Regions from separate parts of the Methylobacterium sp. Ger2507 genome, predicted to be linked through region 3. Evidence: predicted binding sites of a transcription regulator. Region 3 holds the regulator's gene; each other region holds the start of a gene.
The links. The regulator LexA, encoded in region 3, represses DNA repair genes until DNA is damaged. The targets are predictions, from matches to a motif close to TGTTCNNNNTGTGTTCNG.
Positions count from the first base shown of each region.

Region 1: ruvC (crossover junction endodeoxyribonuclease RuvC) is a predicted target of LexA. The motif match lies at 9,064-9,081, and genes of this name have one in related genera.
Region 2: ssb (single-stranded DNA-binding protein) is a predicted target of LexA. The motif match lies at 7,791-7,808, and genes of this name have one in related genera.

Region 1 is NZ_JBUYVC010000001.1:1,482,553-1,493,033, forward strand. Features, by position in the region: gene cysK (cysteine synthase A) at 1-139, opposite strand, end outside; gene ACV7NL_RS06855 (hypothetical protein) at 396-569, opposite strand; gene ACV7NL_RS06860 (META domain-containing protein) at 694-1,191, opposite strand; gene ACV7NL_RS06865 (helix-turn-helix domain-containing protein) at 1,495-1,833, shown strand; gene ACV7NL_RS06870 (NAD(P)/FAD-dependent oxidoreductase) at 1,852-3,075, opposite strand; gene ACV7NL_RS06875 (LysR family transcriptional regulator) at 3,072-4,028, opposite strand; gene ACV7NL_RS06880 (class 1 fructose-bisphosphatase) at 4,259-5,320, shown strand; gene ACV7NL_RS06885 (phosphoribulokinase) at 5,350-6,210, shown strand; gene rpe (ribulose-phosphate 3-epimerase) at 6,244-6,930, shown strand; gene ACV7NL_RS06895 (HAD-IA family hydrolase) at 6,924-7,676, shown strand; gene ACV7NL_RS06900 (YebC/PmpR family DNA-binding transcriptional regulator) at 8,101-8,847, shown strand; gene ruvC (crossover junction endodeoxyribonuclease RuvC) at 9,141-9,707, shown strand; gene ACV7NL_RS06910 (hypothetical protein) at 9,827-10,481, shown strand, end outside.
Region 2 is NZ_JBUYVC010000001.1:4,097,679-4,108,159, reverse strand. Features, by position in the region: gene ACV7NL_RS18920 (propionyl-CoA synthetase) at 23-1,993, shown strand; gene ACV7NL_RS18915 (NADH:flavin oxidoreductase/NADH oxidase) at 2,090-3,208, shown strand; gene ACV7NL_RS18910 (hypothetical protein) at 3,293-3,652, shown strand; gene ACV7NL_RS18905 (hypothetical protein) at 3,686-3,868, shown strand; gene ACV7NL_RS18900 (hypothetical protein) at 3,894-4,208, shown strand; gene ACV7NL_RS18895 (phosphodiester glycosidase family protein) at 4,218-5,063, opposite strand; gene ACV7NL_RS18890 (hypothetical protein) at 5,307-5,798, shown strand; gene ACV7NL_RS18885 (DUF4174 domain-containing protein) at 5,962-6,357, opposite strand; gene ACV7NL_RS18880 (NADP-dependent oxidoreductase) at 6,714-7,745, shown strand; gene ssb (single-stranded DNA-binding protein) at 7,967-8,551, shown strand; gene gyrA (DNA gyrase subunit A) at 9,053-10,481, shown strand, end outside.
Region 3 is NZ_JBUYVC010000001.1:2,575,725-2,586,205, forward strand. Features, by position in the region: gene aroA (3-phosphoshikimate 1-carboxyvinyltransferase) at 1-131, shown strand, start outside; gene cmk ((d)CMP kinase) at 137-769, shown strand; gene gltA (citrate synthase) at 828-2,117, opposite strand; gene gltX (glutamate--tRNA ligase) at 2,366-3,787, opposite strand; gene ACV7NL_RS11960 (ComEC/Rec2 family competence protein) at 3,959-6,247, shown strand; gene lexA (transcriptional repressor LexA) at 6,241-6,993, opposite strand; gene ACV7NL_RS11970 (calcium-binding protein) at 7,538-8,827, shown strand; gene ACV7NL_RS11975 (metallophosphoesterase family protein) at 8,938-9,615, opposite strand; gene ACV7NL_RS11980 (type II secretion system F family protein) at 9,825-10,481, opposite strand, start outside.

The DNA.
Region 1 (10,481 bases), 1.1 Mb from region 3:
TCTCGGCGTCAACCCCGTGCTCCTTGGTGATGCGGTTCAGGCGCACCAGGGGCGTGTTGCCGATGGTCTCGGTGATCGAGCCGAAGATGTGGCCGTGGCCCGGCATGCGGGTGGAAGCGGGGCTCTGGGACGCGGCCATAGATCTCTCCTGAACAGCATGTGAGTGGCGCGCAGGCGGCCGGCACAAGGACGCGCCGGATCTCGCATGGGACGACCTCAGAGCCGGGAGATATCGTGTCGTTTCCGTGGAAGCAATCGGCAAAGTCCGGAGGACAAAGACAATCCTTCTCTAATGCCAACCTTATTGGAGCACGGTAGGATTTCTCTACTGTTCCAAGCTTAAACCGGAGAACTTAGTTGTTCGGGCTAGGCAGGCTGCAGAGAGGCTCCGGGGATCAGTGGATCAGCAGGGCCGCGCAAACGATCATCACCGTGGCGAGTGCGGGGCTCGCCCCCGCGATCATCGCGGCACCCGCATGGACGCTCTGGGGCCAGGCGTACCGGGTTTCCTCCCGCAGGCCGGGCCGAAGGCCATTGCTGCCGGTCGTCCATGACAGCCTCGTGCTCATCACATGCTCCCCATCCGCCAAGAGACTCGGCGATGGGGTGAGAAGGCGCAGGGCGTCTTGAACGCGGCGTAAATCTGCGGTCGCGACCGCGGATCGTCGTCAACGGAGCCTTAAAGCCCGCGTTTCAGAGAGCCCGGTCGAAACGCAGCTCGCCCTTCTGGCTCTTGATCACCAGTTGCGACCCCACCAGATCCCATTGCCCTGCGGTACGGAGCGCAATGAAGAAATCCTGCTCGCTGGCACTCAAACCCTTGTCGCAGGGCTTCTTGGTCAGTGCGAGCGGACCGACGGCAAGGTGCTGTTCCCTGAGCGGGAACGCGGTTGCCGCGAAGGTGTTGCAGCCGCCGTAGCCGCGGGCTCGATACTGCTTGTCGATCATGAAGCTCGGACGGTCGTTGCCGCCGAAGGGCTTTCCGTTCAGGCTGACCGCCGTCCAAGTCGCGTCGAGCGGAAAAATCTTTTCCTGCGGTTTGGCGGCCGGAACGTACTGCTTCTTCTCCGGCTTCTCGCGAGCGTCGCGGCCGAATCCCGTGACGTTGTTGCCCATCTGCGCGTTCGCCGCCGTGGACATGATCCCGGCCACGATGGCGCCGGCGACCACGGCGATTGGGATTGCTCTCATCGTCTGGCTCCCTTTCAAGCGCGCGTCGCGTCGCGTCGAACGTTGCAACCGCGCCGGTCCCGATCCGGGGCTCGCCGCGGCATCGCGCGCGCAACCGTCGAGCAGGACGTGCGCTGCGGCCAATCCGATAAGATTCCAGCACAAATATGGTCAAGTCCACGTGAGGCTGGATTCGGCTCGATCTTGGTTCGATCCCCCACAAACCAACACGCCGACAATTTTTCCATGCTCGCCATTTCTCATTGAACGATCGCCCCATGCTGCCGTTGTCCGGCGGAGTGTCACGATGTGGGAGTTTGCGCGGTGGTGGGATCGGACGAGGGTGCCCCGAGCGGATTGCAGGCCGAGGCCTCCGGCCCGAATACCATGACGCCGGCTCAGTCACGCGCCGCACGCGCGCTCCTCAACTGGTCGGAATCGGATCTTGCCGGCAAACTCGGGCTCGGTCAGGATTTCGTGCGCGATTTCGAATCGGGTAGGCGCGAGGCACCATCCGGTCAGATCGAAGCGCTGCGCAGCGTCTTCATGACCCAAGGGGTCCTATTCAGCCAGGACGGAGGCTCCGATGGTGTCCGTCTCAGCGAGCAGGGTCGTGGCGAGGGCACACGGGTGGATGCTCTCAACACCGAGAACGACCGCTAGAGACTGCTCCGTTAAATCCTATCGGGCGGTGGCAAGAGCTTTCAGGTCGCACGTCGCGTCCGCCGCCTGTTCGGGACTCAAACGGAGACCAAGGCCGAGGATGCGCCGGGCCGCCATGTGATCGGCGGCTCTGTCCACCGTCTCGACGCCGGTGAGATCTCCCGCCCTGAACCGGAACATCGACAATCCCGTTGCCGACGGACGCAGCACGCTGACATCGTCCGGCCGTGTCAGACCTGCGATCTGGAGCTTATGCGGTCCTTGATCGCTCCAGAACCACGGTACCGCGGCATAGGATGTCGGGCGCCCGGTCAGGCGTGCCGCCAGACAGCGAGCCTGATCCACGGCGTTCTGGACCGATTCAATCCGGACGGGTTGCCCCGCCGCGAACCGACTTGGCACGCACGCACAATCTCCCACCGCCGAAATCCCCGGATCGGATGTCGCCAGAACTGCGTCGGTGTGAATACCGTCGCCAACGGCAAGACCAGCGGCCTCGGCCAGATCCTCGTTGGGAATGACGCCGATGCCGACCAGGACAAGATCGGCTGCGATCGAGGAGCCATCGGCCAGTTGAACCTCGGCCACGCGACCATTCTTGCCCTCCAGCGCCGAAACCCCTGCACCGAAGGCGAAGCGTATCCCGGCTCGGGTGTGCGCGTTCGTGAAGAAGCGAGCTGTCTCGGGCGAGACGGCCCGGGCCATCGGCCGGTCCGCCGCCTCGATGACGGTCACGGGAATGCCGGAGCCGGCACAGATGCCGGCGAATTCCAGGCCGATGAAGCCCGCACCGATGATCGCGATGGCGTTTGCTCTGTCACGGGCCGCCCTGAGAGCGTCTGCATCGGCGAGGGTCCGCAGTTGATGGACGCCCGCCAGGTTTGCCCCTGGGACCGGTAGCGATCGATTGCGGGCGCCAGTGGCCAGCACAAGATGGTCGTAGGCCAGCGCGCTTCCATCGCTGAGCGCCACGCGTCGTTTCCGGCGGTCGATTGCCGTCGCGGTCACACCCGACCGATGGGTGATCCTGTGTTCGACGAAATAGGATGGCGGCCGCAGGCAGAGGCCGGCCGCATCGGTCTTCCCAGCCAAATAAGCCTTCGACAGGGGGGGGCGCTGATAGGGCAGGCCCTCGTCGCCCAACAGGGTGATGGGATCGGCAAAGCCCGCCTCGCGCAGGGAGGCCGCGACCTGGAAGCCGGCCTGACCGGCGCCGACGATGACGACACCGGCCGTGCTCATGCCTCGAACTCCGCGGTGACCGACGACGGGTTCTGCGAAAGCCGGAGTTGGGGCAGCCAACGGCCACCGTCCTTGGCGACGTAATCCCAGAACGCCGCGGCAGCTGGGCCCAGAACCTTGTCGGCCCTGCGTACCGCGTACCAGTCGCGTCGGATCGGCAAGCCCTCCACGTTGAGGACGGCGAGGCGCCCGCTGTCCAGTTCAGCTGCCACCGTGTGGGCAGAGATGAGGGCGATGCCAAGTCCTGCCATCACAGCCTGCTTGATCGTCTCGTTCGAACCGGAATCGATCCCCAGGCGGGCGCGCTTAATCATGACGCCTGCCATGAACTCCTCGAACACCGTGCGGGTGCCAGAACCTTCCTCGCGGACGAGAAAGGATTCCTGAGCGAGATCCGCCCGCGTCAGGCCCGCGCGACCGACGAAGGGGTGGTGCGGTCCTGCGATGATCACGATCGGGTGTGGCCCGAAGATTTCCGCTTCAATGGCGAAATCGCGCGGCGGACGGCCCATGATGGCAAAATCGATCTCGTAGTTGCGCAGAGCCTCGACCATGGCGCCGCGGTTGCCGACCGTGAGATTGATCTCCACCGCCGGGTGCAGGCCGACGAAGCCGGCGATCACCCCCGGAGCGAAGTACTTGGCCGTGGAAACCACCCCCATGGCCACACGTCCGCCGCTGCCCCCCTTCAGGGTCTCCAGGCGGTCGGCGCAGGTTTCGAGCACGGTGTTGATGCTGTTGATCGCCCACAGCATCTCGCGCCCGGCATCGGTCGGTTTCAAGCCTGTGGGTGTCCGGTCGAACAGCATCAGGCCGGCTTCCTCCTCCAACTGGCGGATGCGCGCGTAGAGGGCGGCCGAGGTCACGTTGAGCTCCTGCGCGGCACGCGTCATGGTGCCGAGGCGGGCGACCGCGGCGACGGCCTGGAGCTGTTTGAGGGAAAGGTTGCGCATCAGGCGGTTTTAGTTTTTTTGGAATCGCTCGCAAGTTTTTTCAGAATTCTTTCGGTGATACGATGTGGGCCGTGAGGGGGCCGAAGCTTTCGAAGCCCTGGTGTCGCTGGCCGCTCTCGTGCCAAGGGGCAGGATGCGACGGTGAACGGTCGGTGAGCGAAAGCGGAGTCTTCCGCTTCGAAGCTGTCGGCCGGGACCTCCCTGTCAGGAATGAAGAAGGACGGACGTTCATGTCGACGGTGTCTCTGGAGTTCGGATCCACTCTCGCGGATTGCCTCGCGACAATGGTGTCGGCCGATGCGCAACTCGCCGATGCGGCGGCCGTGGTCGCCGCCTGTGCCGAAGCCGCCGTCGATGTCAGCGAGGTGATCGGCCGGGGCATGCTCGGCGGAGCCGATCTCGCCGCCACCGGCGAGCACAACAGCGACGGCGACGTCCAGAAAGCCCTCGACGTCCTGGCCCACGAGCGCTTCACCGAAGCTCTGCGCGGTGCGCCGGTCGCTGTGGTGGCTTCGGAAGAGGCCGAGGGCATGATGCAACTCACCCCCGGCGCACCGCTCGCGGTGGCGATCGACCCGCTCGACGGCTCATCCAACATCGGCGTGAATATGGCGGTGGGGTCGATCTTCGGCATCCGTCCCGCTGTGGCCGGAGACGCGGATTCGATCTCCTCCTTCACCACCCCCGGCACTGCGCAGATCGCCGCAGGGTTCGTGACCTATGGGCCGGCGACATCCCTGGTCGTCACGCTCGGCCACGGCACGCAGATCTACACGCTCGACCGCGCCGAACGCACCTTCCGCCTGACGCACCCGCGCCTGGACGTCGTTACTTCGGCGAAGGAATACGCGATCAATGCCTCGAATGCCCGGCACTGGGACGGACCTGTGAAGGCCTATGTCGAGGATTGCCTGCGCGGTTCGGACGGTCCCCTGGACAAGGACTTCAACATGCGCTGGCTTGGCTCGCTGGTCGCCGATGCTCAGCGCGTGCTCCTGCGCGGTGGCGTCTTCCTGTATCCGGGCGACAACCGGAAGGGCTACGCCCAGGGGCGCCTGCGTCTCCTCTACGAGGCCGCCCCCATTGCGATGCTGATGGAGCAAGCCGGTGCCGCTGCGATTGATGGCGAGCGCCGCATCCTCGATATCAGCGCCACCGGCATTCACGAGCGCGTGCCGCTGATCTTTGGTTCGCTCGACGAGGTCGCGTGTGTCGCGAAGTACTACGACGGTCGCAACGCCGCTGCCGGCCGCTCGCCCCTGTTCGGGCAGCGCGGCCTGATGCGCAGCTAGCGCACCGGCGCGGGTCAGCACGAACAACGATGTCGGCGCGTCACCCCATCATCTCGGTCACCGGCTCCTCGGGGGCGGGGACCACCTCGGTCCGCAACACTTTCGAGCAGATTTTTCGCCGCGAGGATGTGAGCGCGGTCTATATCGAGGGCGACGCATTCCACGCCTATGATCGTGACACGATGCGACGGATGATGGCCGAGGAGCCCAACCTCAGCCACTTCGCGCCGCGAGCCAACCTGCTGCCCGAACTTGAGGAGGTGTTCCGCACCTACAGCGAGTCGGGTCGTGGGCGAACGCGCCACTATGCGCATGACGGCGCGGACGCGGCGCAGTACGGCACCGAGATCGGGACCTTCACGGCCTGGGAGGAGTTCCCCACGGGCTCCGACCTGCTGTTTTACGAGGGGCTGCACGGCTGCGTTGTCGACGACAATGTCGACATGGCCCGCTACGCGGACCTCAAGATCGGCGTCGTGCCGGTGATCAATCTCGAATGGATTCAGAAATTGCACCGGGACCGCTCGTTCCGGGGGTATTCCACCGAGGCCGTCACCGACGTCATCCTGCGTCGCATGCCGGACTACGTGCAGACCATCTGCCCGCAATTCACCTGGACTGACATCAACTTCCAGCGCGTCCCCATGGTGGATACCTCGAATCCGTTCATCGCGCGGTGGATTCCCACCGCCGACGAATCGATGGTGGTGATCCGCTTCAAGGACCCCAAGGGGATCGACTTCTCCTACCTGATCTCGATGATCCAGGGCTCGTTCATGAGCCGCGCCAATTCGATCGTCATCCCGGGCGGCAAGCTCGATCTTGCCATGCAGCTCATTCTGACGCCGATCATCATGCAACTCGTCGAGCGCAAGCGCCGGATGGCATAAGGCTCCGGCGATGCGCAGCAGAGGACCTCATTCATGAACGGCCCGATCATCTCGCCCTCGATTCTCTCTTCGGATTTCGCCAAGCTCGGCGAGGAGGTGCGCGCGGTGTCCGAGGCGGGTGCCGACTGGATCCACCTCGACGTGATGGACGGACATTTCGTGCCCAATATCACCTTCGGTCCGGCTGTGATCAAGGCGCTACGACCGCACTCGGCCAAGCACTTCGACGTGCACCTGATGATCGCCCCCGCCGACCCCTACCTCGCAGCTTTCGCGGAAGCCGGCGCCGACACGATCTCGATCCATGTCGAGGCCGGCCCACACAGTCACCGCTCGCTCCAGGCGATCCGCGATCTCGGAAAGCGGGCCGGAATCGCCCTCAATCCGGGTACGCCGGCCTCTGCTATCGAGCCGCTTCTCGATCTCGTCGACCTCGTCCTGGTGATGACGGTGAATCCCGGATTTGGTGGCCAGAGCTTTATTCCCTCGACGCTGGAGACCATCCGCCGAATTCGCGCGATGACCGCCGGGCGGGATATCGACATCGAAGTCGATGGCGGCATCAGCCCCGAAACGGTGGCGCTTGCAGCGCGTGCCGGCGCCAACGCCTTCGTGGCGGGCAACGCCGTGTTCAAGGGTGGTGCGGCGGGCTACGCGGAGCGCATTGCCGCGATCCGTGCCGGTGCCGCGTCTGCGGGAGTCGGCTCCCTCGCATGCTGAGGGCATTCATCTTCGACGTCGACGGGACGCTGGCGGAAACAGAGGATCTGCATCGGCAGGCCTTCAACGGCGCCTTCGCGGATATGGGCCTGCCGTGGTCGTGGTCACCGGCCCGCTATGCCGATCTTCTCACGGTAATGGGAGGCAAGGAGCGCCTGCGCCACTACGTCGAGACCGAGCATGCCGATGAGGTTGATGCCTTGCGCTCGCGCATGGGGGAGATCCATGACCGCAAGACCCGTCGCTACGGAGACCTAGTGAAGGGTGGCAACCTCGCGCTGCGCCCAGGCGTCGGCCGACTGATCGCCGAGGCGCGAGCCGCGGGCATCAAACTCGCGGTGGCGAGTACGACGAGTCGCCCCAACGTCGACACGCTGCTGCGGATCAACTTCCCCGCGGGCGATGTGCCCTTCGACGTGATCGCCTGCGGCGACGAGGCGGCCCGCAAGAAACCGGCCCCCGACGTCTTCGACCTAGCCCTCCGGCGACTGAACGTCACTCCTTCGGAAGCCGTGGCCTTCGAGGATTCCGCTGCCGGCATCCGCTCGGCCCTCGATGCAGGACTGCCGGTGATCGCCACCCGCAGCCGCTACACCGAGAGCCACCGCCTCGACGGCGCGTTCTCCGCGGTCTCGGATCTCGGCGAGCCCGGCGCGCCGCACCGACACCTCTTCGGACACGTGTGGCCGGGGGGCATCGTCAGTTTGAGCGCCCTGCGCGCCTGGCACGCCCACGTCGCTTCCTGAGTGTGCGCAACGTCAGACTTTCGTGCGCCCTCCACGTGAGCGCCCGCGCGTTCCGATCTGTCCGATGGGTTCGCCCTCGGCACGCTTCGGGAACAGGATCGCACCGGCAACCACCCCGAGGATTCCCGCGATCCCCAGCTTAAGCCAGCGCGGCGTCATCTCAGGCTGGGTTCGCGCGTCCGCAAGGAGCGTCTCGGAGCGTTCTCGATGGATGGCATCGTGCGTCATTCCAACAGGATAGCGTCCGCGAAGCGGAATGCCACCGCGCCGATGCCAGGGTTGCCCACGGTGCGCCGCAGCGTTGTCATCGGTGCGGCGGGCGGCCTATAAGCCGGCCAAATCCGTTCGTCCGGCATCGCGGGCGTGCCGCCCCGGCAGATGGCCTTCGCGATCCGCCCTCGTTCTTCCAGTCTAGGGTCACGTCATGGCCGGCCATTCCCAGTTCAAGAACATCATGCACCGCAAGGGCCGCGTCGACGCGGTCCGCTCGAAGCTGTTCGGCAAGCTCGCCCGCGAAATCACGGTGGCCGCCAAGCTCGGGCTGCCCGATCCGGCGATGAATGCCCGCCTCCGTGCCGCCATCATCGCGGCCCGCGCCGAGAACGTGCCCAAGGACAACATCGAGCGCGCGATCAAGAAGGCGCAGGGTGCCGATGCGGAGAGCTATGACGAGATCCGCTACGAGGGCTACGGTCCAGGTGGTGCCGCGCTCATCGTTGAGGCGCAGACCGACAATCGCAACCGCACCGCTTCGGACGTACGCTCGGCCTTCACCAAGTCCGGTGGCAGCCTCGCCGAAACGGGCGCCGTCTCCTTCATGTTCGATCATGTCGGCGTCGTCGAATTCGACGCCAAGGTTGCGGATGCCGATACCGTGCTGGAAGCCGCCATCGAGGCCGGCGCGGACGATGTGCGCTCGGACGAGAGCGGTCATGAGATCATCTGCGCTCAGGACGCCTATGGCGAAGTCTCGAAGGCGCTGGAGGCGCGCTTCGGCGAGCCGCGCCGGACTGCCCTGGTGTGGAAGGCCCAGAACACCATCGAGGTCGATGACGAGACCGGCGAGAAGCTGATCCGCCTCGTCGAGGTGATCGAGGACCAGGACGACGTCCAAAACGTCTTTGTCAATTTCGCGCTCTCGGACGCGCTCATGGAGAAGCTGCAGGGCTGAATGCTCTGGAACCGGTTGCTTGAGCCGGCCTTCAGAATGTCGCGGTCACGTTTGATCTCGTCATCGAGAATGCCGGCCTCGCGTGCGCGTTTAAAGGCCGAAGCAAGAACTCTGGCGGCGATCACGCCAATCTCTCGCAAGAGAGTTTCGACGCTGACCTGACGTGGGGCTGACGCGTTCGCATATCCGAACGCCGTGGCCGTTGGCATAACGCTCCGTTCACGGTATGTCCCTAACGCTCGGATCGGCGCGAAGTCCGCGCCTGGAGCCGACCCGTTCATGATTGTGTTCGCATGACGCTTTCCGTCCGCATCCTTGGCATTGACCCGGGCCTGCGGCGCACCGGTTGGGGCGTCGTGACGGCCACGGGTACGAAGCTCGCCTATGTCGATTGCGGTGTCGTCACCTCTGACGGAGATTTGCCGCTCGCCTTGCGCCTGCGTGAACTCTACGAGGGCATCACTCGCATCGTGGAGTCGTTTCGGCCCGATGAGGTCTCCGTCGAGGAGACCTTCGTCAACAAGGACGCGCAGGCGACGCTCAAGCTCGGCCATGCCCGGGCTATGGCCCTTCTGGTGCCAGCTCTGGCCGGAACGCCGGTGTTCGAATACTCGGCCAATCTCATCAAGAAGACGGTCTCCGGCTCGGGGCATGCCGAGAAGGCGCAAATCCAGGCCATGGTGAAGTTCCTGCTGCCGCTGGCGCAGTTCAAGGTCGCCGACGCAGCGGATGCACTTGCCATCGCCATCACCCACAACAGCCATCGGGGAGGGCATGCGCTGAAGCGCCAGCACGCTCCCGTCGCCGGGGCGAGCAGCCTCGCGGCGGCCCGGATCGCGGCCGCCCTGGCGCGCAACTGAGGCGGTGCATGGCCCCGACTTGGACGTCGAGGCCATGCACCAGTCCCGGCTAGGCGGTTCGCACCTTCTGAGCATCCCAGCGGATTGGGTGGAGATCGAGCGAAATGGCTGATCCTGGAATGACGCGTCCGACGCTGCCGATGGCGGACACGTTTCGGAATGCGTTGATCGTCGCGCCTCCGTCCATGCGCAGTCTCGGCCCCGCCACAACCTTCGCGTTCCTCGTCGTTCTTGCCAAGGAAGCGGCGCACACGCTGATGGCTGATGCGGCCGCACCCGTCCGCTTCCACGAAGACATCTTCCTGGTCGATGGGATCTGTACGATTCTACTCGCCCCCTACTGGATGGCGATGTTCCGGACGATCATCGGAGTCGATGGCTCCGTGCAGGCGATCGTCACTGGGCGAGCCGGCCCCTTCCAGGACTTCCTGGCTCTCGAACTGTTCTGGCTTCTGGTCAGTGGTGTATTGGATCGGGTGCTATCGACCGACACTTTCGGATCAGCCCGGGTGATCCCCGGCCTCTCGGCGTGGATCGCCATCCTGATCCTGCAGATCTGGACCAGCATGCTTGCGCCTGCGCTGGCAGCTGGCGCTCCCGATGCGAACCTGCGCGCGGTGATCGCGATGACCCGTGGGTCGGCGGGACGGATTGGCCTGATCCTCGTCGCAGCCATTCTGCCCCTGGGCTTCAGCGACCGCATGCTTCACGGGTCCGAGCGGGCTGGCGCAGATCTCTTCCCGTTCGTTTTGGCGATTCGGATTCTTGCTTCCG
Region 2 (10,481 bases), 1.5 Mb from region 3:
CCGGTCGCCCGCAGGATACGCGATGGACGCCACGCCTCACGCCCCGAACCCGCGGCCCGGCCGCTATGCCGAGACCCACGCGGCCTCGCTGGCCGATCCGGAGGCCTTCTGGCTCGACGCGGCACGGGCGATCGACTGGGCCAGCCCACCGACCCGCGCCTTCGATCCGACGCTCGGCGCCTATGGCCGCTGGTTTCCCGACGCGACCCTGAACGCCTGCCACAACGCCGTCGATCGCCACGTCGCCGCCGGGCGCGGCGACCAGGCGGCGATCCTGTACGATTCGCCCGTCACCGGCACGAAGCGCCGAATCACCTACGCGGAGCTGCGCGATTCGGTGGCGGTGCTGGCCGGCGCGCTGCGCGATCTCGGAGTCGGGCGGGGCGATCGCGTGGTGATCTACATGCCGATGGTGCCCGAGGCCCTGTTCGGGATGCTTGCCTGCGCCCGGCTCGGAGCCGTCCATTCCGTGGTTTTCGGCGGGTTCGCCGCCAACGAGCTGGCGATCCGCATCGAGGACGCCGCCCCGAAGGTGGTGCTGGCCGCCTCCTGCGGCATCGAGCCGAGCCGCGTCGTCGCCTACAAGCCGCTGCTCGACGCGGCGCTGGCGGCCTCGACCCACATACCGGCCGCCTGCCTCATCCTCCAACGCCCGCAGGGCCCGGCCGATCTGGTGCCGGGGCGCGACCACGACTGGGCCGAGACGGTAGCGCGGGCCGCCGCCGCGGGCCGGGAGGCCGCATGCGTGAGTGTGGCGGCCACCGACCCGCTCTACATCCTCTACACCTCGGGCACGACGGGGAAGCCGAAGGGCGTGGTGCGGGACACCGGCGGCTACTGCGTGGCGCTGGCCTGGTCGATGCCCAACCTCTACGCCGTGGCGCCGGGCGAGACCTACTTCTGCGCCTCCGACATCGGCTGGGTGGTGGGCCATTCCTACATCGTCTACGCGCCCCTGCTGCAGGGCTGCACGACGGTGCTTTACGAGGGCAAGCCGGTCGGCACGCCCGATGCCGGCGCCCTGTGGCGGGTGGTCTCGGATAACGGCGCCGCCTGCCTGTTCACCGCGCCGACGGCGCTCCGGGCGATCAAGAAGGAGGACCCGCGGGCCGAGCGGGTCGGCGCCTACGACCTCTCGGCCTTCCGCACCCTGTTCCTCGCCGGCGAGCGGGCCGACCCCGATTCGGTGGCCTGGGCCGAACGCACCCTCGGCCGACCGGTCATCGACCATTGGTGGCAGACCGAGACCGGCTGGGCCATCGCGGGCAATCCGGTCGGCCTCGAAGCCTTGCCGGTCAAGCACGGCAGCGCCTGCGTGCCGATGCCCGGCTACGACCTCAAGGTCCTCGACGAGGCCGGCAAGCCGGTGCCCGCCGGCACCATGGGTACCATCGCGCTGAAGCTGCCCCTGCCGCCGGGCTGCCTGCCGACCCTCTGGGGTTCGGAGGCGCGCTTCCGGTCGAGCTACCTCGCCACCTTCCCGGGCTGGTACGACACCTCGGATGCCGGCATCGTCGATTCCGACGGCTACGTCACCGTGCTGGGGCGCACCGACGACATCATCAACGTCGCCGGGCACCGGCTCTCCACCGGCGGCATGGAGGCGGTGCTGGCGAGCCACCCGGACGTCGCTGAATGCGCCGTGATCGGCATCCGCGACGCCCTGAAGGGCGAGCAGCCCTGCGGCTTCGTCGTGCTGAAATCGGGCGTGGACCGGTCGACGGCGGCGATCGAGGCCGAGCTGGTGGCCCTGGTCCGCGACCAGATCGGCCCTGTCGCGGCCTTCAAGCTGGCGCTCACCGTGCAGCGGCTGCCGAAGACGCGCTCGGGCAAGATCCTGCGCGGAACCATGAAGCGCATCGCCGACGGCGAGCCCTGGACGACGCCGCCGACCATCGACGATGCCGGCGTCCTCGACGAGATCGGCGCCAGCCTGAAGGGCCGGGGGATCGGAGGAGGCGGATCGGGGCAGGGGAACCGATCGGGCGGGTAGCCAAGCGCGCGCCGACGCGCCACCTATGCGGGGACGCCGCCGCGCATGCAGCCAGGCCCGTGGCCCAGCCAGCATGCATCCAAGCCGGAGCCCCGCATGAATGCCCGCCTGTTCGAGCCGCTGCGCCTCGACGACCTCACCCTCGACAACCGCATCATCGTCGCGCCGATGTGCCAGTACTCGGCCCATGCGGGCGAGGCCGGCGATTGGCACCTGATGCATCTCGGCCAGATGGCGATGTCGGGCGCCGGCCTCCTCACCCTGGAGGCGACCGCGATCTCGCCGGAGGCCCGCATCTCGCCCACCGACCTCGGGCTCTATTCCGACGAGACCGAGCGGGCGCTCGGCCGCGTCCTCGATGCGGTTCGGGGCTATGCGCCGGTGCCGATCGCCATCCAGATCAACCATGCGGGCCGCAAGGCTTCCAGTCGCGCCCCCTGGGACGGCGGCGCCCAGATCGACCCGGAGGCTCCGGACGGCTGGCGCACGGAAGGCCCCTCGGCCCTGGCGCACGGGGACGGCGAGGTCGTGCCCCACGCCCTCGATTCGGAGGGGCTGAAGCGCATCCGCGACGGCTTCGTCGAGACCGCGCGGCGCGCCCTGCGCCTCGGCGTCGACGGGTTCGAGCTGCACGGCGCCCACGGATACCTCCTGCACCAGTTCCTGTCGCCGCTCTCGAACCAGCGCACCGACCAGTATGGCGGCTCGCTGACCAACCGGATGCGGTTTCCCCTGGAATGCTTCGAGGCGGTGCGCGAGGTCGTGCCGGCCGGCAAGCCGGTCTGGATGCGGGTCTCGGCCACCGACTGGGTCGAGGACGGCTGGACACTGGAGGAGACGGTGGAATTCGCCCACGCCCTGAAGCGCCGGGGCGCGGCGGCGATCCACGTCTCCACCGGCGGCCTCTCCACCCGCCAGCAGATCCCGCTCTCGGCGGGATACCAGGTGCCCTTCGCCGAGCGGATCAAGGCCGAGACCGGTCTCACCACCATCGCGGTCGGGCTCATCACCGAGGCGGCCCACGCCGAATCGATCCTCAAGGAGGACAAAGCCGACGCGGTCTCGCTGGCGCGCGCCCTGCTCTACAACCCGCGCTGGCCCTGGCACGCGGCGGCCGAGCTCGGCGCGCAGGTGCGGGCGCCCCGGCAGTACTGGCGTTCGCAGCCGCGTCAGTTCAAGGACCTCTTCACCGATACCCGGCACGGACAGCGCTGAGCGAGCCCGGCGAAACCTCCCGGCCCTCGGCCGCTTCCCTTCTGTCACCCCGCCGCGGCGGGCGTTTCGCGAGAGACACACGGCATGGACGACGACGACGTCACGACCTTCGCGGTGGAGCGGGTCCGCCTCGACATTGAGAATGGCATCACCCTGATCTCGGGGGCCGACGACGAGGAGGAACCGGCGGGCTACTTCATCATCCAGATCGAGAAGGGCGATCCGGACGGGCCGCTGATCGAGGTCTTCGGCGAGGACCTGACCCAGTCGGACGGCGTCACCGGCCTCGAACTCGGCCTGCGCCACATGCGCTTCGACTTCGACCCGCGCAGCACCATCGGGGCCGAGATGCCCTGCGTGCGGATCGAATCACGCACCGAGATCCCCGAGGGCGTGCGCGCGCGCCTCTCGGTCGCCTTCGGCAAACGGGCCAGGCGGGCCTGACACTCATCCATCACAGAGGCGAGGAGGCGTTCCGTGGAGACCCGAGCCGTGGCGATCAAGGTCGGCGACTACGTCGCATCCGACGACAACGAGGCCACCATGACGGTGGTGGCCCTGGACGGGGACCGGGCCCTGTGCCGCTGGTTCGTGGACGGCGACGTCGATGGCGACGAGCAGGAGGCCTGGATCGACCTGACCGCCCTGACCGTTCTCTAGGACGGAGAGCAACCCGGGAGGGGACATGTCCGAGATCGAGGACAAGCGGCATGAGATCGCCGAACTGATCGCGCTGGAGCTGGGCTTCGGCGACCTCGACGCCGCGAGCGCGGCCGATCGGGCGGTCATCGAGCGGCAGACCGACGAGACCATCGCGGGCTGTGCGGCGGACAGCCCGGAGCCGGCCGACTGCACCGAGGCCAACATCCGCCTGCGCGGCCTGCTCCAGCAGTACCGCGCCCTCCAGATTCTTCGTGACGACCAGATCCTTCGCAGCGATGAGGCCGATGCACGGCTGGCGGAGGAGGGCGAGGTCTTCAGCCGCGAGGACGATGCCTGAGGCCGGAGGTCAGCGCGCCACCGCTCCGACCATCGGGCCGAGGGGGCGGCTGATGTCCTGGCGCTTCATCGACGGGGCATAGAGGCTCGACACGCTGCCGTCGAGAAACAGCGCGTTGCGGCAGCCCAGGCCGTCCTTGAACAGGCGCGCGAAGGCGCCGAAGCTCACCGGACGCTCCGAGATCGCGAACACGGCGGTGCGCCCGTCGTCGCGCACCCCGACGCCGTTGCGGATCTTTTGGCTCGGGCCGTCGGCGGAGATCTTGGGATGGATGTGCCCGTCCACCACGAGCATCGGGCCGGATTGCGTGGCGAAATCGGGCTTGGGCGGGCTGCGCAGGTAGCGGCCCGTCTCCATCACCCCGGCCCGGTCGCCCTTCACCCAGAAGATGCCATTCGGCTTGAGATGGAAATTGCCCGGCCCGTTGGCGGTGGAGACGCCCTTCAGCTCGCGCCCGTCCTCGATGTAGAGCCCGACCGGGGCCTGACCTTTGTCGTACATGCCGGCATTCATGGCGAAGCGGAGGGACGCGCCCTGCTTCTCCGCCAGAGTCGAGAGCGAGGAATAGGGCAGGCCGTCCGCCCCGAGCCAGAACAGGCGCACCCGCTCACGCCGCAGGTCGACCGTGCACACCGTATAGGTCTCGCCCTCCGCCAGGACGGCGCGGCAAGGTGCCGACACCGCGGAGGACACCGGGGCAGGGACCGACGCCGCTTTGGGAGGGGAGGCCGGAGCGGCGAATGCCGTGCCGGTCAGCGCGAGGCCGAGGCAGGCGGCGCGGATCAGGGTCCGGACCTGACCCGGAGAACGGCTCGTCCCAAGGCGAGCCCGCGCGACACCCTGAACCATCATCATCCCGCATGTCCGCCGACCGCGCGCCGAGGGATCGCGGCGGTGGCCCGCTTCCTCGCCCGAAACCGACGCTGATTTCAAGAGCGCCCGCACGCGGGCAATGGGTCAAGTGCGCCCGCACGCGGGCGACGGGCGGAGGTGGGTTTCACGAAAGCGGGAGGGATGCAACGCACCTGAACCGTTTCCGGTGCCACGGCGTTCTCAGTCATAAGGGGACTGTTTTCGATTCTCTCGGAGTATCCTGCGATGAAACGAGTGGTTCTGGCCTCTGCGGCCATGATCGGCGCCCTCGCGATGATCCCGGCCACGGTCGAGGCCCGCGGCTTCCATGGTGGTGGTTTCCACGGCGGCGGATTCGGCGGCGGTGGGTTCCGGGGCGGCTTTGGCGGCGGCGGTTTCCGGGGTGGCTTCGGCGGCTATCGCGGCGGCTTCGGGGGATACCGCCATGCCGGATTCGGCGGCTACCGCGGCGGCTTCGGTGGTTATCGCGGCGGCTATTACGGCCGTGGCTATGGACGCGGTTTCGGCTACGGTCTCGGCGGCCTGGGTCTCGGCGTCGGCCTTGGTCTCGCCGCCGGCGGTCTCTACGGTGGCTACGGCCCGGGCTACGGCTACGGCTACGCCCCCGTCGGCTACGGGGCCTACGATTACGGCTACGGCGGCGGCTGCTACACTGTCCCGCGCGTGCGCTGGACGCCTTACGGCTATCGCCGGGTGCTGATCGAGCGCTGCTACTGAGCCGTTCCGGCGACACGGAAAGGGCCGCTGCGTGCGGCCCTTTTTCGTTGGGCGACGGATTTCCGGCCGATCAGCGACGCCGCTCGTCGCGGCGCTCCATCTTAACGACGCCGCTCGTCGCGGCGCTTGACCTCAGCGACGCCGCTCGTCGCGGCGCATCACCTCAGCGACGCCGCTCGTCGCGGCGCATGGGCATCGCGTCGATGGTGTCGAACAGCGCACCGGCCGCCAGCGGAGATGAGTCGGTCCGTTTCGCCCCGCCGTCCTTACCGACCAGGACGACCCGGAACGTACCGCCCGGCAAACCGAGTGCGCCGCGCAGCCGATGGGCCTCCGGGGTGTCGCCGATGGCCTCCAGGGTTACCAGGTCCCGCTCCCTCACACCCGGCGCGGCCTTCGCCAGAATGGCGCGCTGCGCGGCGAGGTTCGGATCGGCGGCGTCGGGCGCCGAGAGCACCAGAACCCGCGAGACCCAGCGATACCGGGCCAGCGCATCCTCTGCGGCCTCCGCCGCGCCGATCCCCAGCAGCGTCGCACCGATCATCAACCCCAGCCGCATCCGCGTCCTCCCGCCTGAGCGTTCCGATCGGACAACGCGCAACCGCCCCGCGCGGAACCCGGCGCCCGGTTCGTGCGGTCGATTCGACGCGTCGTCTTCGCCCCGCTGCATCCATTTTCGCAATCCGGCCCCCGTTCTCGTTCATGGAACCGCGTTGCGCATTCATCGACGTTTTCTGTTCTTTCGCGTTGCCCATTTTCCGCGTTGCCCGTTTTTCCGCGTTGCCGGCTCTTCCGCCATGTCTGCCATCCGCGTTGTTGACTGCATGCCGGGCCGGCCGTGCCCACCTTCTGGCCCACTCACCCGTTCGTCGATTCGCCCGCCATCGCGCAGGCATGAGAATCCCCGGAGACGCCATGACCGCCGTTCCTGCGACCACCCTCAATCGCCGCATCGTCCTCGCCGCCCGCCCGCACGGCGAACCGAACGCGTCGCACTTCCGCCTGGAAGAGGCACGGATGCCGACCCCGCAGGCCGGCGAGGTGCTGCTCGCCAACCGCTATCTCTCCCTCGATCCCTACATGCGCGGCCGCATGAGCGCGGCGAAATCCTATGCCGAGCCCGTCGCGATCGGCGACACCATGGTGGGGGCCACCGTGGCTGAGGTCGCGGCCTCGAACCATCCCGATTACCGCGTCGGCGAATGGGTGGTGGGGTTCGGCGGCTGGCAGGATTTCTATACCGCGGCGGGTGAGGGCCTGCGCAAGCTCGATCCCGAAGCGGCCCCCGTGACCACCGCCCTCGGGGTCCTCGGGATGCCCGGCATGACCGCCTATACGGGCCTCCTCAACATCGGACAGCCCAAGGCCGGCGAGACCGTGGTGGTGGCCGCCGCCGCTGGACCGGTCGGCTCCCTCGTCGGGCAGATCGCCAAGCGCAAGGGCGCGCGGGCGGTGGGCATCGCGGGCGGCCCCGAGAAATGCGCCTATCTGCGCGAGACCCTCGGTTTCGACGTCGCCCTCGATCACCGGGCCGAGGATTTCCCCGACGCCCTGGCGGCCGCCTGCCCGGACGGCATCGACGTCTATTTCGAGAATGTCGGCGGGGCGGTGTTCGATGCGGTGCTGCCGCTCCTCAACACCTTCGCGCGTATCCCGGTCTGCGGTCTCGTCTCCGGCTACAGCGCCACCGAACTGCCGCCCGGGCCGGACCGGATCCCGCTGCTAATGCGGGCGATCCTGTCGAAGCGCCTGCACGTCCAGGGCTTCATCGTCTGGGATTTCGCCGCCCAGGAGCGGGACTTCCTCGCCGAGGTCGGCAGCTGGCTCCGCGACGGGCTGATCGTCCACCGTGAGGACATCGTCGACGGCCTGGAGAACGCCCCCGACGCCTTCGCGGGCCTGCTGAAGGGGCGCAACTTCGGCAAGCTCCTCGTGCGCCTCGGGTGAGGCCGAGGGCAAGGCGCATCCCCGCGATGCGCCTTGCCAAAAGATGAGAACAAATATAGAACGTGAACCTGCGCGAATCCCGTGAGAGTCACGGGGACAGTTCGCTGGCCGCGATTGCCCGGAGCCGTTCGGAAGCTCATGAAAGGCGACATCGCGGCCGCCGGGAGGACGGGTCCCGGAGCTGCGGCGCATCGTGAGATCGATCGGTAGGAGAGAGCGGCATGGCCGGCAGCGTGAATAAGGTGATCCTGGTGGGCAATCTCGGGCGCGATCCCGAGACGCGGCGCCTCGCCTCCGGCGATCCGGTGGTGAACCTGCGCATCGCCACATCCGAGTCCTGGAAGGACAAGATGTCGGGTGAGCGCAAGGAGAAGACCGAATGGCACTCGGTGGTGATCTACAACGAGAATCTCGCCCGCGTGGCGGAGCAGTACCTGCGCAAGGGCTCGAAGGTCTATATCGAGGGCCAGCTCCAGACCCGCAAATGGGCCGACCAATCCGGCGCCGAGAAGTACACCACCGAGGTGGTGCTGCAGCGTTTCCGCGGTGAGCTAACGCTCCTCGACGGGCGCAGCGGCGGCGGCGAGATGGGCATGGACGAAGAGGGCGGCGGCCAGATCAGCCGCGGCGGCGATTTCGGCGGCGGTGGCGGACGCGGCGGCGACCGGGGCGGGGATTACGGCGGTGGTGGCGGTGCCGGCGGCGGCCGCTCGTCCGGTGGCGGCGGCGATCGCCGGCCCGCATCGGGTGGGGGCAGCGGCGGCTCCAAGCCGAACTTCGACCTCGACGACGATATCCCGTTCTAGAGTTTGTCAGGGATCAGGGGAAACCGGTGATCCCGACCAGACACACGAGAACGGAAGACTCCCGGGCCAAGGTCTTCAAGGCCACGCGCCGTACCGAAGATCGTCCCTCACGGATCAGCCGAGCCCTCGCGGCGGCTGACGGGCGCGGCACCGGGGGTGTCGCGCCCGTTCGCGTTCGGCGGACGGCCGTCTCTCGCCACCCCCGCACGAAAGCGTCCTGGGCGACGCCTGCGCAAACCGTTGGCTGCCAGAGGGTTAAGGCTGATTTGGTGGCCTGCGCCATCGAAATGCGCTATGGCTTTGGGCAGGACCATGCGTGGCCCGGCCCGATCGCCGGTGATGCGCACACACATCCCGTGAGCGGGCGCGCCTGACCGGCGCCGCCGACGCTCCGGGCCTTCGTATCAGCAGAGACCGAAGACCTTGGCAGACAACGAACTTCCGGGCGCCGGCACGCCGCCGCCCGCCTCCGATATCAAGCCCGTCTCCATCACCGACGAGATGAAGCGCTCCTACCTCGATTACGCCATGAGCGTGATCGTGAGCCGGGCGCTGCCGGATGCGCGCGACGGCCTCAAGCCGGTGCACCGGCGCATCCTCTACGCGGCCTACGAGAGCGGGCACCTGCCCGAGCGCAAATACGTCAAGTCGGCCCGCATCGTCGGCGACGTGATCGGTCTCTACCACCCGCACGGCGACCAATCGATCTACGACGCCTTGGTCCGCATGGCCCAGGACTTCTCGATGCGCCTGATGCTCATCGACGGGCAGGGCAATTTCGGCTCCGTCGACGGCGATCCGGCGGCGGCCATGCGCTACACCGAGTCGCGTCTCGCCAAGCCCGCCAACGCGCTGCTGGCGGATATCGACAAGAACACCGTCGACTTCCAGCCGAACTACGACGAGTCGCGCGAGGAGCCGACCGTCCTGCCGGCCCGCTTCCCCAACCTGCTGGTCAACGGCGCCGGCGGCATCGCGGTGGGCATGGCCACCAACATCCCGCCGCACAATCTCGGCGAGCTGATCGACGCCTGCGTCGCCCTCATCGACGAGCCCGGCCTGTCGATCGAGCAGCTCACCGAGATCGTGCCCGGCCCCGATTTCCCCACCGGCGGTTCGATCCTGGGACGGGCCGGCACGCGCCAGGCCTACGCCACGGGGCGCGGCTCGGTCATCATGCGGGCCAAGTCCCACGTGGAAGAGCTGCGCAAGGAGCGCGAGGCGCTGATCTTCACCGAGATCCCGTATCAGGTGAACAAGGCGACTCTGATGGAAAAGATCGCCGAGCTGGTGAAGGAGAAGCGCATCGAGGGCATCTCCGACCTGCGCGACGAATCCGACCGCGACGGCATGCGCATCGTGGTCGAGATCAAGCGCGACGCCATGGCGGACGTGGTGCTCAACCAGCTCTACCGCTTCACCCCGCTGCAATCGTCCTTCGGCTGCAACATGGTGGCGCTGAACGGCGGCCGCCCCGAGCTGATGAACCTGAAGGACCTGCTCCAGGCCTTCATCGATTTCCGCGAAGAGGTGGTGTCCCGCCGGACCAAGTTCCTCCTCAACAAGGCGCGCGAGCGCGCCCACGTGTTGTGCGGCCTCGCCATCGCGGTCGCCAACATCGACGAGGTGATCCGCCTGATCCGGACCTCGCCCGACCCCAACAGCGCCCGCGACGCACTGATGGCGCGCGACTGGCCGGCCCACGACATCGCGCCGCTGATCGCCCTCGTGGACGATCCGCGCCACCGGGTGTCGGATGACGGCACCTATCGCCTGTCCGAGGTCCAGGCCCGCGCCATCCTCGACCTGCGCCTGCAGCGCCTGACCGCCCTCGGGCGCGACGAGATCGGCGACGAGTTGAAGAAGCTCGCCGACGAGATCGCCGACTATCTCGACATCCTGCGCTCGCGCCTGCGCATCATGGGTATCG
Region 3 (10,481 bases):
CCATGGCGTTCCTGGTGATGGGGCTCGCCACCCGCGAGCCCGTGACCGTGGATGACGGCGCGATGATCGCCACGAGTTTCCCGAGCTTCCTGCCGACGATGCAGGACCTCGGCGGCCGGATCGAAGGTTGAGCGCGATGTCGATGGTGATCGCGATCGACGGCCCGGCCGCTTCGGGCAAGGGCACCCTCGCCAAGCGCCTGGCCGAGCATTACGGCCTGCCGCATCTCGATACCGGCCTGCTGTACCGGGCGGTCGCCCTGACGGTGATCGATGCGGGCCGCAACCTGGACGACCATCAGGCCGCGGCGCGCGCCGCCTCCAGCCTGATCGCCGACCGCCTCGCGGACCCGCGCCTGCGCGAGCGTGCCATGGGCGAGGCAGCCTCCCGTATCTCGGCCGTTCCGGCCGTGCGCGCGGCGCTTCTCGCCTGGCAGCAGCGCTTCGCCGGCAACGCCAGCGGAGCGGTGCTCGACGGTCGCGACATCGGCACCGTGGTCTGCCCGAACGCGCAGGTGAAGCTGTTCATCACGGCCGCGCCCGAGGAGCGGGCCCGGCGCCGTCACCTGGAGTTGCTGCGACGGGGCGAGTCGGCCAGTCTCGGCGCCATCCTGGACGATATCGTGGCCCGGGACGCACGGGACGCGCAGCGGTCCACGGCGCCCCTCAAGGCTGCCGCCGACGCCGTCGTGCTCGACACCACGGACCTCGACGCCGACGAGGCTTTCGCGGCGGCGCGGGCCGTGGTCGACCGCGCCCGTCCGCACTGAACCTGCGCGACGGACGCCAAATCCCTCGCCGGACTGCCGTCCGGCGAGGCGGACCGGCTCAGCCGCGCTGGTCGATCGGGGTGTATTCGCGCTTGTCCGGGCCGATATAGAGCTGGCGCGGACGGCCGATCTTCTGCGAGGGGTCCTCGATCATCTCGGCCCACTGGGCGATCCAGCCGGTGGTGCGGGCGAGGGCGAACAGCACCGTGAACATCGAGGTCGGGAAGCCCATCGCCTTGAGGGTGATGCCTGAATAGAAATCGATGTTCGGATAGAGCTTCTTCTCGATGAAGTAATCGTCCTTGAGGGCGATCTGTTCGAGCTGCACCGCGACTTCGAGCAGCGGATCGTCCTTGATGCCGAGCTGGCCCAGCACCTCGTGGGTGGTCTTCTGCATGATCCGGGCGCGCGGATCGTAGTTCTTGTACACCCGGTGGCCGAAGCCCATCAGGCGGAACGGATCGTTCTTGTCCTTCGCCTTGGCGACGTACTTGGCCACGTTCTCCGGATGGCCGATCTCCTCGAGCATCTTGAGGGCCGCCTCGTTGGCACCGCCATGGGCGGGCCCCCACAGGCAGGCGATGCCGGCGGCGATGCAGGCGAAGGGGTTGGCTCCCGACGAGCCGGCCAGACGCACGGTCGAGGTCGAGGCGTTCTGCTCGTGATCGGCGTGCAGGATGAAGATCCGGTCCAGCGCGCGGGCGAAGATCGGATTGACCTTGAACTCCTCGCACGGCACCGCGAAGCACATCCGCAGGAAGTTCGAGGTGTAGTCGAGGTCGTTCTTCGGATAGACGAACGGCTGACCGATCGAGTATTTGTACGCCATCGCCGCCAGGGTGGGCATCTTGGCGATCATCCGCATCGACGCGACCATGCGCTGCTGGTCGTCCGAGATGTCGGTCGAGTCGTGGTAGAATGCCGACAGGGCGCCGACGCAGGCGACCATGATCGCCATCGGGTGCGCGTCGCGGCGGAAGCCCTGGAAGAAGCGGTTCATCTGATCATGCACCATGGTGTGGCGCGTGATCCGGTAGTCGAAATCGGCCTTCTGGGACGGGGTCGGCAATTCGCCGAACAGCATCAGGTAGCAGGTCTCGAGGAAGTCGCCATTCTCGGCGATCTGCTCGATCGGATAGCCGCGATAGAGGAGAACACCCGCATCGCCGTCGATGTAGGTGATCTTCGACTCGCAGGAGGCGGTCGAGGTGAATCCGGGGTCGAAGGTGAACTTGCCCGTCTTGGCGTAGAGCTTGCCGATGTCGATGACATCGGGGCCGATCGTGCCGGTCTTGATGGGAAGCTCGACGTGGTCGTCGCCCACGGTGATCGTGCTGGAGGCGCTCATGGAGACCTGGACCCTTTCGTGACAGCGGGGCGGCGCCGGCCCGCGTGGCGATGCAGTCAGCCACCCGGATCCGGGGCGCAACTGCAGCCTATGCTGCACTTGCTCACACGAGCATGGGGGTAGCGGATCGGCGAACCGTCATCAACCGACGGTCCGCCTCTCACCGGCATCGAAGCGAAATCCAGGCCGATTTGTCATGCCTCCGCGCCCGGGGAACGCCTGGTCCGGTCACCGTTTCGGGATCGCCCTCAGCCCGTCTGGTCGCGGAGACGGCCGAGGCATTCCTCCCGCCCGAGCACCGCCATGACGTCGAAGACCGGCGGCGACGTGGCGCGGCCGGTCAGCGCCGCGCGGAGCGGCTGGGCGATCTGGCCGAGCTTCAGGCTCTCGGTCTCGGCGAAAAGCCGGACGGCGCCCTCGGTCGCCGCCGCACTCCAGTCCGGCAGTGCTTCCAGGGCCGGGACGAGGGCGGCGAGCCGCGCCTTGGCCTCGTCGCCGAGGAGCCCCTTGGCCTTCTCGTCGGGGACCAGGGGCCGGGCCGCGGTGAGGTAATAGGCGCTGTCGAGGAGTTCCACGAGGGTCTTGGCCCGCTCCTTCAGGCCCGGCATCGCGACCAGGAGTTTCTCGCGCAGGGCAGGTGCCAGCGGCACCGCGATGCCGCGGGCCGGCCCGAGCGCCGGAAGCACGTCCTCGATCGACCGGACGAGATCCGCATCCGCCGCGCCGCGGATGTAGAGACCGTTCAGGTTCTCCAGCTTGGCGAAGTCGAAGCGCGCCGGGGAGCGGCCGATCGCCTTCAGGTCGAAGGCCGCGATCATCTCATCGGTGGAGAAGACCTCCTGGTCGCCGTGGCTCCAGCCGAGGCGCACGAGGTAGTTGCGCAGCGCGCTCGGCAGGTAGCCGAGGTCGCGATAGGCATCGACCCCCAGCGCCCCGTGGCGCTTCGAGAGCTTGGCGCCGTCCGCCCCGTGAATCAGCGGAATATGCGCCATGGCGGGCGCCGCCCAGCCGAGGGCGTCGGAGATCTGGCGCTGGCGCGCCGCGTTGGTGAGATGGTCGTCGCCCCGAATCACCTGAGTCACGCCCATGTCGTGGTCGTCCACCACCACGGCGAGCATGTAGGTCGGGTTGCCGTCCGAGCGCAGCAGGACCAGATCGTCGAGGTCCTTGTTCTGCCAGACGACGCGGCCCTGCACGCCATCCTCGACCACGGTCTCGCCCTCGGTCGGCGCGCGCAGGCGGATCACCGGCTTGACCCCGGCGGGCGCGTCGGACGGATCGCGGTCGCGCCAGCGGCCGTCGTAGCGCAATGGCCGGCCTTCGGCGCGCGCCGCCTCGCGCATCGCCGTCAACTCCTCGGGCGTGGCGTAGCAGCGGTAGGCGTTGCCGGTGGCCAGCAGGCTCTCGGCCGCCTCCCGGTGTCGGGCGGCCCGGGCATACTGATAGATGACGTCGCCGTCCCAATCGAGGCCGAGCCAGCGCATGCCGTCGAGGATCGCGTCGATGGCACCCTGAGTCGAGCGTTCGCGGTCGGTGTCCTCGATGCGCAGCAGCATGCGACCGCCGAATCGGCGCGCATAAAGCCAGTTGAACAGGGCCGTACGGGCCCCGCCGATATGCAGGTAGCCCGTGGGCGAGGGGGCAAAGCGCGTGACGACGGCTGACGACATCAATCTGGACTTGAACTGCCTAGTGGAACAGGCGGGAAGCGGATCGACCGGCCTGGAGCGGCGCGTGTAGCATGCGCGACGCCCAGCGTTAAGAAATCGTCCCCTGGAAATCATGTCTTCCGAAATGGACTGAGGTCGCCGGCCCGACGGTGCGACCGGAAAGCGTGAACGATGGCGCAGGTGCGCGCGGTTGCAGCGGTGGGGCGATGGACGCGCCGCTTCGCCGTGCGCCGGGCGGTCTGGCGGCTCGTTGCGAACTGGGTCCGGGCCGGTTGGACCCGGGAGATCGAGCAGCGTCGCCTGTTCGCCTGGCTGGCGGTCGCCTTCGGGGCCGGCATCCTGGTCTTCTTCCTCGGAACGCAGGGCGCGCCGTCCCTCGCAGCCCCCCTCGTGGCGGCAGCGCTCCTCGGTGCCCTCACGCCCCGGCTGGTGGCGCGTCCGGTCGGGCTCGCGCTGGTTCTCGCCGGCATCGCCGCCGTCCTGGGCTTTGCCGCCGCGACGTTCCGCGTCCAGCAGGTCGCCGGCCCGATCCTCGCCCGGACGACGATCGCTCCGCTGGTCGGCACCATCGAGGGGCTGGACGAGCGGGAGGAGGGCGCGCGCCTGATCGTGCGGGTGGAAAGCTTCGGAACCCTTGCCGACGGGGTGCGACCGAGGCGCGTGCGGGTCTCCTACCGCAAGGCCATCCCGCTGAAGCCGGGCGACCGGATCGCCGCGACCGCTCGCCTGCTTCCGCCCCCGGATGCGGCCCGCCCGGGCGGCTACGACTTCGCTCGCGACGCCTTCTTCCGACAGATCGGCGCGGTCGGCTCCCTCGTCGGCACGATCGAGCGGCGGCCGCCGGTCCTCCCGACGCCGTGGACTGACCGCCTCGCGGCCGCTGTCGACGACGCGCGCAACGCCCTCACGCGACGGATCACCGACGCCAATGGCGGGCAGGCGGGGGCGGTGGCGGCCGCGCTGGTCACCGGCAAACGCGGCCTGATCAACAGCGACACCAACGACGTGCTGCGCGCGGCCGGGATTTATCACGTGGTGTCGATCTCCGGACTCCACATGGTGCTGGCCGCCGGCGTGGTGTTCTGGCTGGTGCGGGCCGGGCTGGCGATCGTGCCGTTCACCGCCCTGCACTGGCCCATCAAGAAGATCGCCGCCGGCATCGCCATGGTGGGGGTCACCGCCTATTGCGTGTTCTCCGGGTGGGACATCGCGGCCGAACGCTCGCTGATCATGACCCTGGTGATGCTCGGCGCGATTCTGGTCGATCGGCCGGCCCTCAGCATGCGCAACCTCGCGCTCGCCGCGCTGATCGCCCTGGCGCGGGATCCGGACGGGCTCCTCGGCCCCAGCTTCCAGATGTCCTTCGGCGCCGTTGCCGGGCTCATCGCCTGCGCACCGCTGATCGCCGGACAGGGCGGCCGCCGCGAGGGCGCCGGTCCCGTCACCCGCGCCGTCGCGTTCCTGATCGCCGCGATCGTCGGAACGCTGGCCACGACCCTCGTGGCGCAGATCGCCACCGCGCCCTTTGCGACCTATCATTTCCAGACGGTGCAGCCCTTCGGCCTCGTCGGCAATGCGCTCACCCTCCCGCTGGTCTCCCTGGCGGTGATGCCCGCGGCGGTGCTCGGCATCCTCGCCTATCCGTTCGCCCTGGATCAGCCGGTGTGGTGGGCGATGGGTCTGGCGGTGCGCGGAATGCTGTCGATCTCGACCTGGATCGCGGGCTTCGGACACGCCGTCGTGGTGGTGCCGGCCTTCGGGGCGGGGGCGTTGGGGCTGCTGGCGGCCGGCCTCCTCCTGCTCACCCTTCCGGCCTCGTCCCTGCGTTGGCTCGGGTTGATCCCGGCGGCGATCGGCATCGCCTTCGCGGCGTCGCCCGATCGCTTCGACATCTACGTCGATCGGGAAGGCACCGGGGCGGCGATCCGGGATCGCAGCGGCCACCTCGCCACTCTGGGGCGTCCGCCGGCCTTCGTGCTCGAACAATGGCTGAAAGCGGATGGCGATGCCCGGAAGGCCGGCGCCGTCCCGGCCTTTCCGGACGCCCGGTGCGATGGCCTCGGCTGTACCCTGACCCTGCCGGATGGGCGCAGGGTCGCCCTCGTCACCGACAAGCGCGCCTTCCCGGAGGATTGCGCCCGGGCCGATATCCTGATCAGCCGCCAATCGGCCCCGCCGGGCTGCGCCGCGGCGTTCGTCCTCGACCGGACCTTCCTGGCGGCACACGGCGCGGCGGCCTTGCGCCTCACGCGCGAGGGCGCCCGCGTCGTTACGACCCGGCGCCCGGGAGAAGCCGTTCCCTGGCGACCCGTGGCACCTGCCAACACGGACGCACCGGCGCGTGCCGCACCGGACATCGTGCCGGCAGCGCCGATCGGGCGAGCAAAGGACGCACCAGGTTCGCCCGGCGAAGGGCCGGGCGAAGGAATTGGCGAAGGGACCGGCGAAGAGCCTCAGTAACGACGCACGAGACTGACGAGGCGCCCCTGGATCTGCACCCGATCAGGGCCGAGCACGCGGGTCTCGTAGGCCGGATTGGCGGCCTCGAGAGCGATGGACGATCCCCGTCGGCGCAGGCGCTTGAGGGTCGCTTCCTCGTCATCGATCAGGGCCACGATGATGTCCCCGGTGTTCGCCGTGTCCTGCTTGCGGATCACCACGAGATCGCCGTCGAGAATGCCGGCCTCGATCATCGAATCGCCGCGCACCTCCAGGGCATAGTGCTCGCCACCCGCGAGGAAGTCCGGCGACATCGTCACCGAATGGCTCTGCTCCTGGATGGCCGAGATCGGCGTACCGGCCGCGATCCGCCCCATCACCGGGATCGTCACAGCCCGGCCGCTCTCGTCGGTCGCCTGGGTGGTCGGCAGGCGTGAGATGGAGGCGCCGGCCGGCACACCCTTCCCCTTGCCGCCCTCGACCACGCTCGGGGTGAAGCGACGGACTTCCGCCGCAGGCGCGGTCCGCGCCGAGGCGGATTGACCGCCGAGGCTCTCGGGCATCCGGATCACCTCGATGGCGCGGGCCCGGTTCGGCAGACGCCGCAGAAAGCCCCGCTCCTCCAAGGCCGTGATCAGGCGGTGGATGCCCGATTTCGACTTCAGATCGAGGGCGTCCTTCATTTCGTCGAAGGACGGGGGAACGCCGCTCTCGCGCATCCGAAGCTGGATGAACTGGAGCAAATCCAGTTGCTTACGCGTCAACATGCGGAACACTCTTCGTTGGAGACATTGGCTGCGGCGGACGACCACAGAAACAAACCACGAACACGTTAAACGTTCCGCAAGTGTTCTGCAAGAGTTCCTTAAAGAAGGCGGAATTCGTGCGCGGTGGCGCGCGTCCGATCCCAATTCAGGGCCGGTCGGGTTGGTCCGGTCACCGGTCACCGGTCACCAGAGCATCCGGACGCAACTCTGGCAATATCCGGATCGGGCGGAAAGGCCGCCAGAGCGCTGACCTTGCCCCGCGATCGACGGCGCTCAGGTTTCGTGCGCGTCGGGCAGGCATGAACCGGGAAGGCGCGCGTTTCTCGACTCTGTCGCACCCGGATCGGCCGTTCGCCGCATTCCGCAAAGGCACGGCGCGATGCGATGCGATGGACGGCTCGCGCTACAAAGCATCATAGACTGCAAGCCTTGCCTCTCATCTCTCCTTAACCAAGAGAAAACCCCGTCGTTGTGTCCTTTACTGCCTATAGATAGATATTCCCCTTATAGAAAAACGCCAGAACAACGACAAGGCCAAGCAAACATGTCGAAAATCATTGCGTATTGGGACAGTGAAAGTTCCCGCAATGCCGCTGGCGGCCAAGCAGACCTCATCCTGGCGACGGCGCAAGGCGCGGCGGATGGCTGGGCGAAACACATCCAGGGCGACGCCGTGATCGAGATCGCCATCGCGATGGGCAATTTCGCCGGCGGAAATGTCCTGGCCAATGCCGGTCCCAGCTATGCCTGGGACGGCCAGGGATGGACCTTCGCCCCGATCCTGGAAGCGCGCGAGGGTTGGGATGGCAATGGAGGCGAGGCGGACGGCAAGGTCACCCTGGGCCAGGACAAGCTGGGCGATCTCTTCTTCGATCCGCAGGGACAAGCCGGTGTCCCGTCCAACAAGATCGACGCGTTCGGGCTGTTCCAGCACGAGATCGCCCATGCCATCGGGTTCATTGATTTCCAGCCGGCCTGGTATGAAAACGGATCGATGGTGTATTACGACGAGAATACAACCACGGTCCTGGGTGGCCCTGCCAAGCTCGACGATGCGCGGGCGCATGTCTCGGGCGTCGAAGATCTGATGGACCCCTATTCGCCCTGGGGGTGGCGCCCGCAGATCTCGGATCTCGACCTCGCTCTCCTTCAGGACAAGGGCCTTCCGATCGCAACGGATCGCAAGGACCAGATCTGGCTCGGCAGCAAATCCGACACCTTCTCGGCCTTCGGCGGCGACGATTACGTCGAGGGCGGACGGGGCGACGATCACATCGACGGTGGGGCCGGCAAGGATTGGCTCTATGGCGGCGTCGGCAACGACACCCTTCTCGGGGGTGCGGGCGCCGACGGGCTCGATGGCGGCGAGGGCGATGACCTTCTCGAGGGCGGCACCGGCGCCGATCGGCTCTATGCCGGCCTCGGCGACGACAACCTGCGTGGCGACGCGGGGGATGACGTTCTGGAAGGTGGCGACGGCACCGATATCCTGAACGGTGGCGCCGGCGCCGATCTCATCATGGGTGGTCGCGGCGGCGACCGGGTTGCCGGCGGAGCCGGGGATGACACCTTCGTCATCACCTTCGGCGATCTGGAGACGAAGGGCATTCGCGACCTGATCGTCGATTTCCAGGGCGCGGGGCAATCGGGCGGCGATGTGATCCAGTTCAGCGGGTTCGCCGTCGCCTCGACCCTGGACCTCATCGGAACGTCCGGCAACGCGCGCGTCTACGAGGTTCACGACGCCGCGGGCGGGTCCCAGGGGCAGCTTCAGGTCAGCGCGGGTGGAGCCCTGGGCCCGTTGCTGACGCTGAACGACTTCCTGTTCGCCTGATCCGATGTCGCGGCGGCCTGCATCGGGCCGCCTCGAACGAGCCTCGCTCTTCGTTCCTGGCCTCGTCGCGGCCTTCAGGCCGGGGCAAGCGGGGCGCGGACGCAGTCACCTCAAGCCGATCCGTCGCGATCGACGTGGAGAAACCCGATCGGGCCGGCCTGCCCTTGGTCGAAGATGCCGGCCGTGAGCTGCCGGCCATAGACGCAGGCGGTGTCGAGATTGGTCCGGTAGCGCTTCTGATCGGGAATTCCGGTCCGCTGCGGCGTATGCCCATGGACCACGTGCTTGCCGAAGTCGAAACCGGCGCCGAGGAAAGGCTGGCGAATCCAGAGATGGTTGGCGACATCGGGATCCGGTCCGGTGCGCCCCGGGCGGAAGCCGGCGTGAACGTAGTAGCGCAGGGCATCCTCGTGAAAGGTGGGAAGCGCCGCCATCCAGCGCACCACCTCCGACGGAAGTGCGTCCGGCTCCGTGACGCCGAACGAGCGGAGCGTGGCATCGCCGCCATTGGCGAGCCAGACCGCCGCGTCCGCCGCATCGCGATACGCATCGATCATCATCCGCTCGTGGTTTCCCATGAGGCAGACGACGGCGTTCGGTGCCGAGGCCTGCAGGTGGCTCAGCATCGCGACGACCCGTGCGCTGTCGGGGCCGCGATCGACGTAGTCGCCGAGGCAGACGATGCGGGCGCTGCGGTCGCCCCGATGGGCGTTGATCCGTTCGAGCAGCCGCATCAGGGCATCGGCGCATCCGTGAATGTCGCCGATCGCGTAAGTCAGGTCGTTCATGGGGGTGTCGGGGCGCGGGGCGTGCGGAGTGGCTGGACTGAGCATCGCACCCGCATGGCAGGAATTCGGCGCCACGAAAATCCTCGACGCGCCCGGGCTGCCGCCGCACCGCTCGCCCGGTCGGGGCTCCTCAGGGGTTTGACCCGCCACCGTGAGCGGGGAATGCCGGGTCAGGGCCGCGCACGGGTCGGATCGGGCTCCGGCGTGGGTCAGCGAAAGACCTGGATCATGGCGGGCGTCAGGATGACGACGAAGAGCACGGGCAGGAAGAACAGGATCATCGGCACGGTCAGCTTCGGCGGCAGGGCCGCCGCCTTCTTCTCGGCCTCGTTCATGCGCATGTCCCGGCTTTCCTGCGACAGCACGCGCAGGGCCTGGCCGACCGGGGTGCCGTAGCGCTCGGCCTGGATCAGCGCCGTCGTGACCGCCTTGATCTGGTCGAGGCCGATGCGGCTGGCGAGGTTCTCGAAGGCCATGCGCCGGTCCGGAAGATAGGACAGCTCGGCGGTCAGCACCGCGAGTTCCTCGGCCAGAACGATGGACTGCCCGGAGACCTCGGCGCTGACGCGGCGAAAGGCGTGCTCCACCGACATGCCGGATTCGACGCAGATCAACGTAAGGTCGAGCGCATCCGGCCAGGCCGAGCGAATTTCCGTCTGGCGCTTGCTCGACGCGTTGAGAAGGTAGAGTTCCGGCGCCTTGATCCCGAAGAGAAGGACCGCGATCACGATCATCGCCCGGATCGCGAAGGGCTGGTCCAGAACCCCGAGCACGAACAGGTAGAAGATCGCCACCACCGCCAGAACGACCGGCGTCACGAGGCGGAAGAACAGGAAGGCGGTTTCGGCGCCCGGCGAACGGTAGCC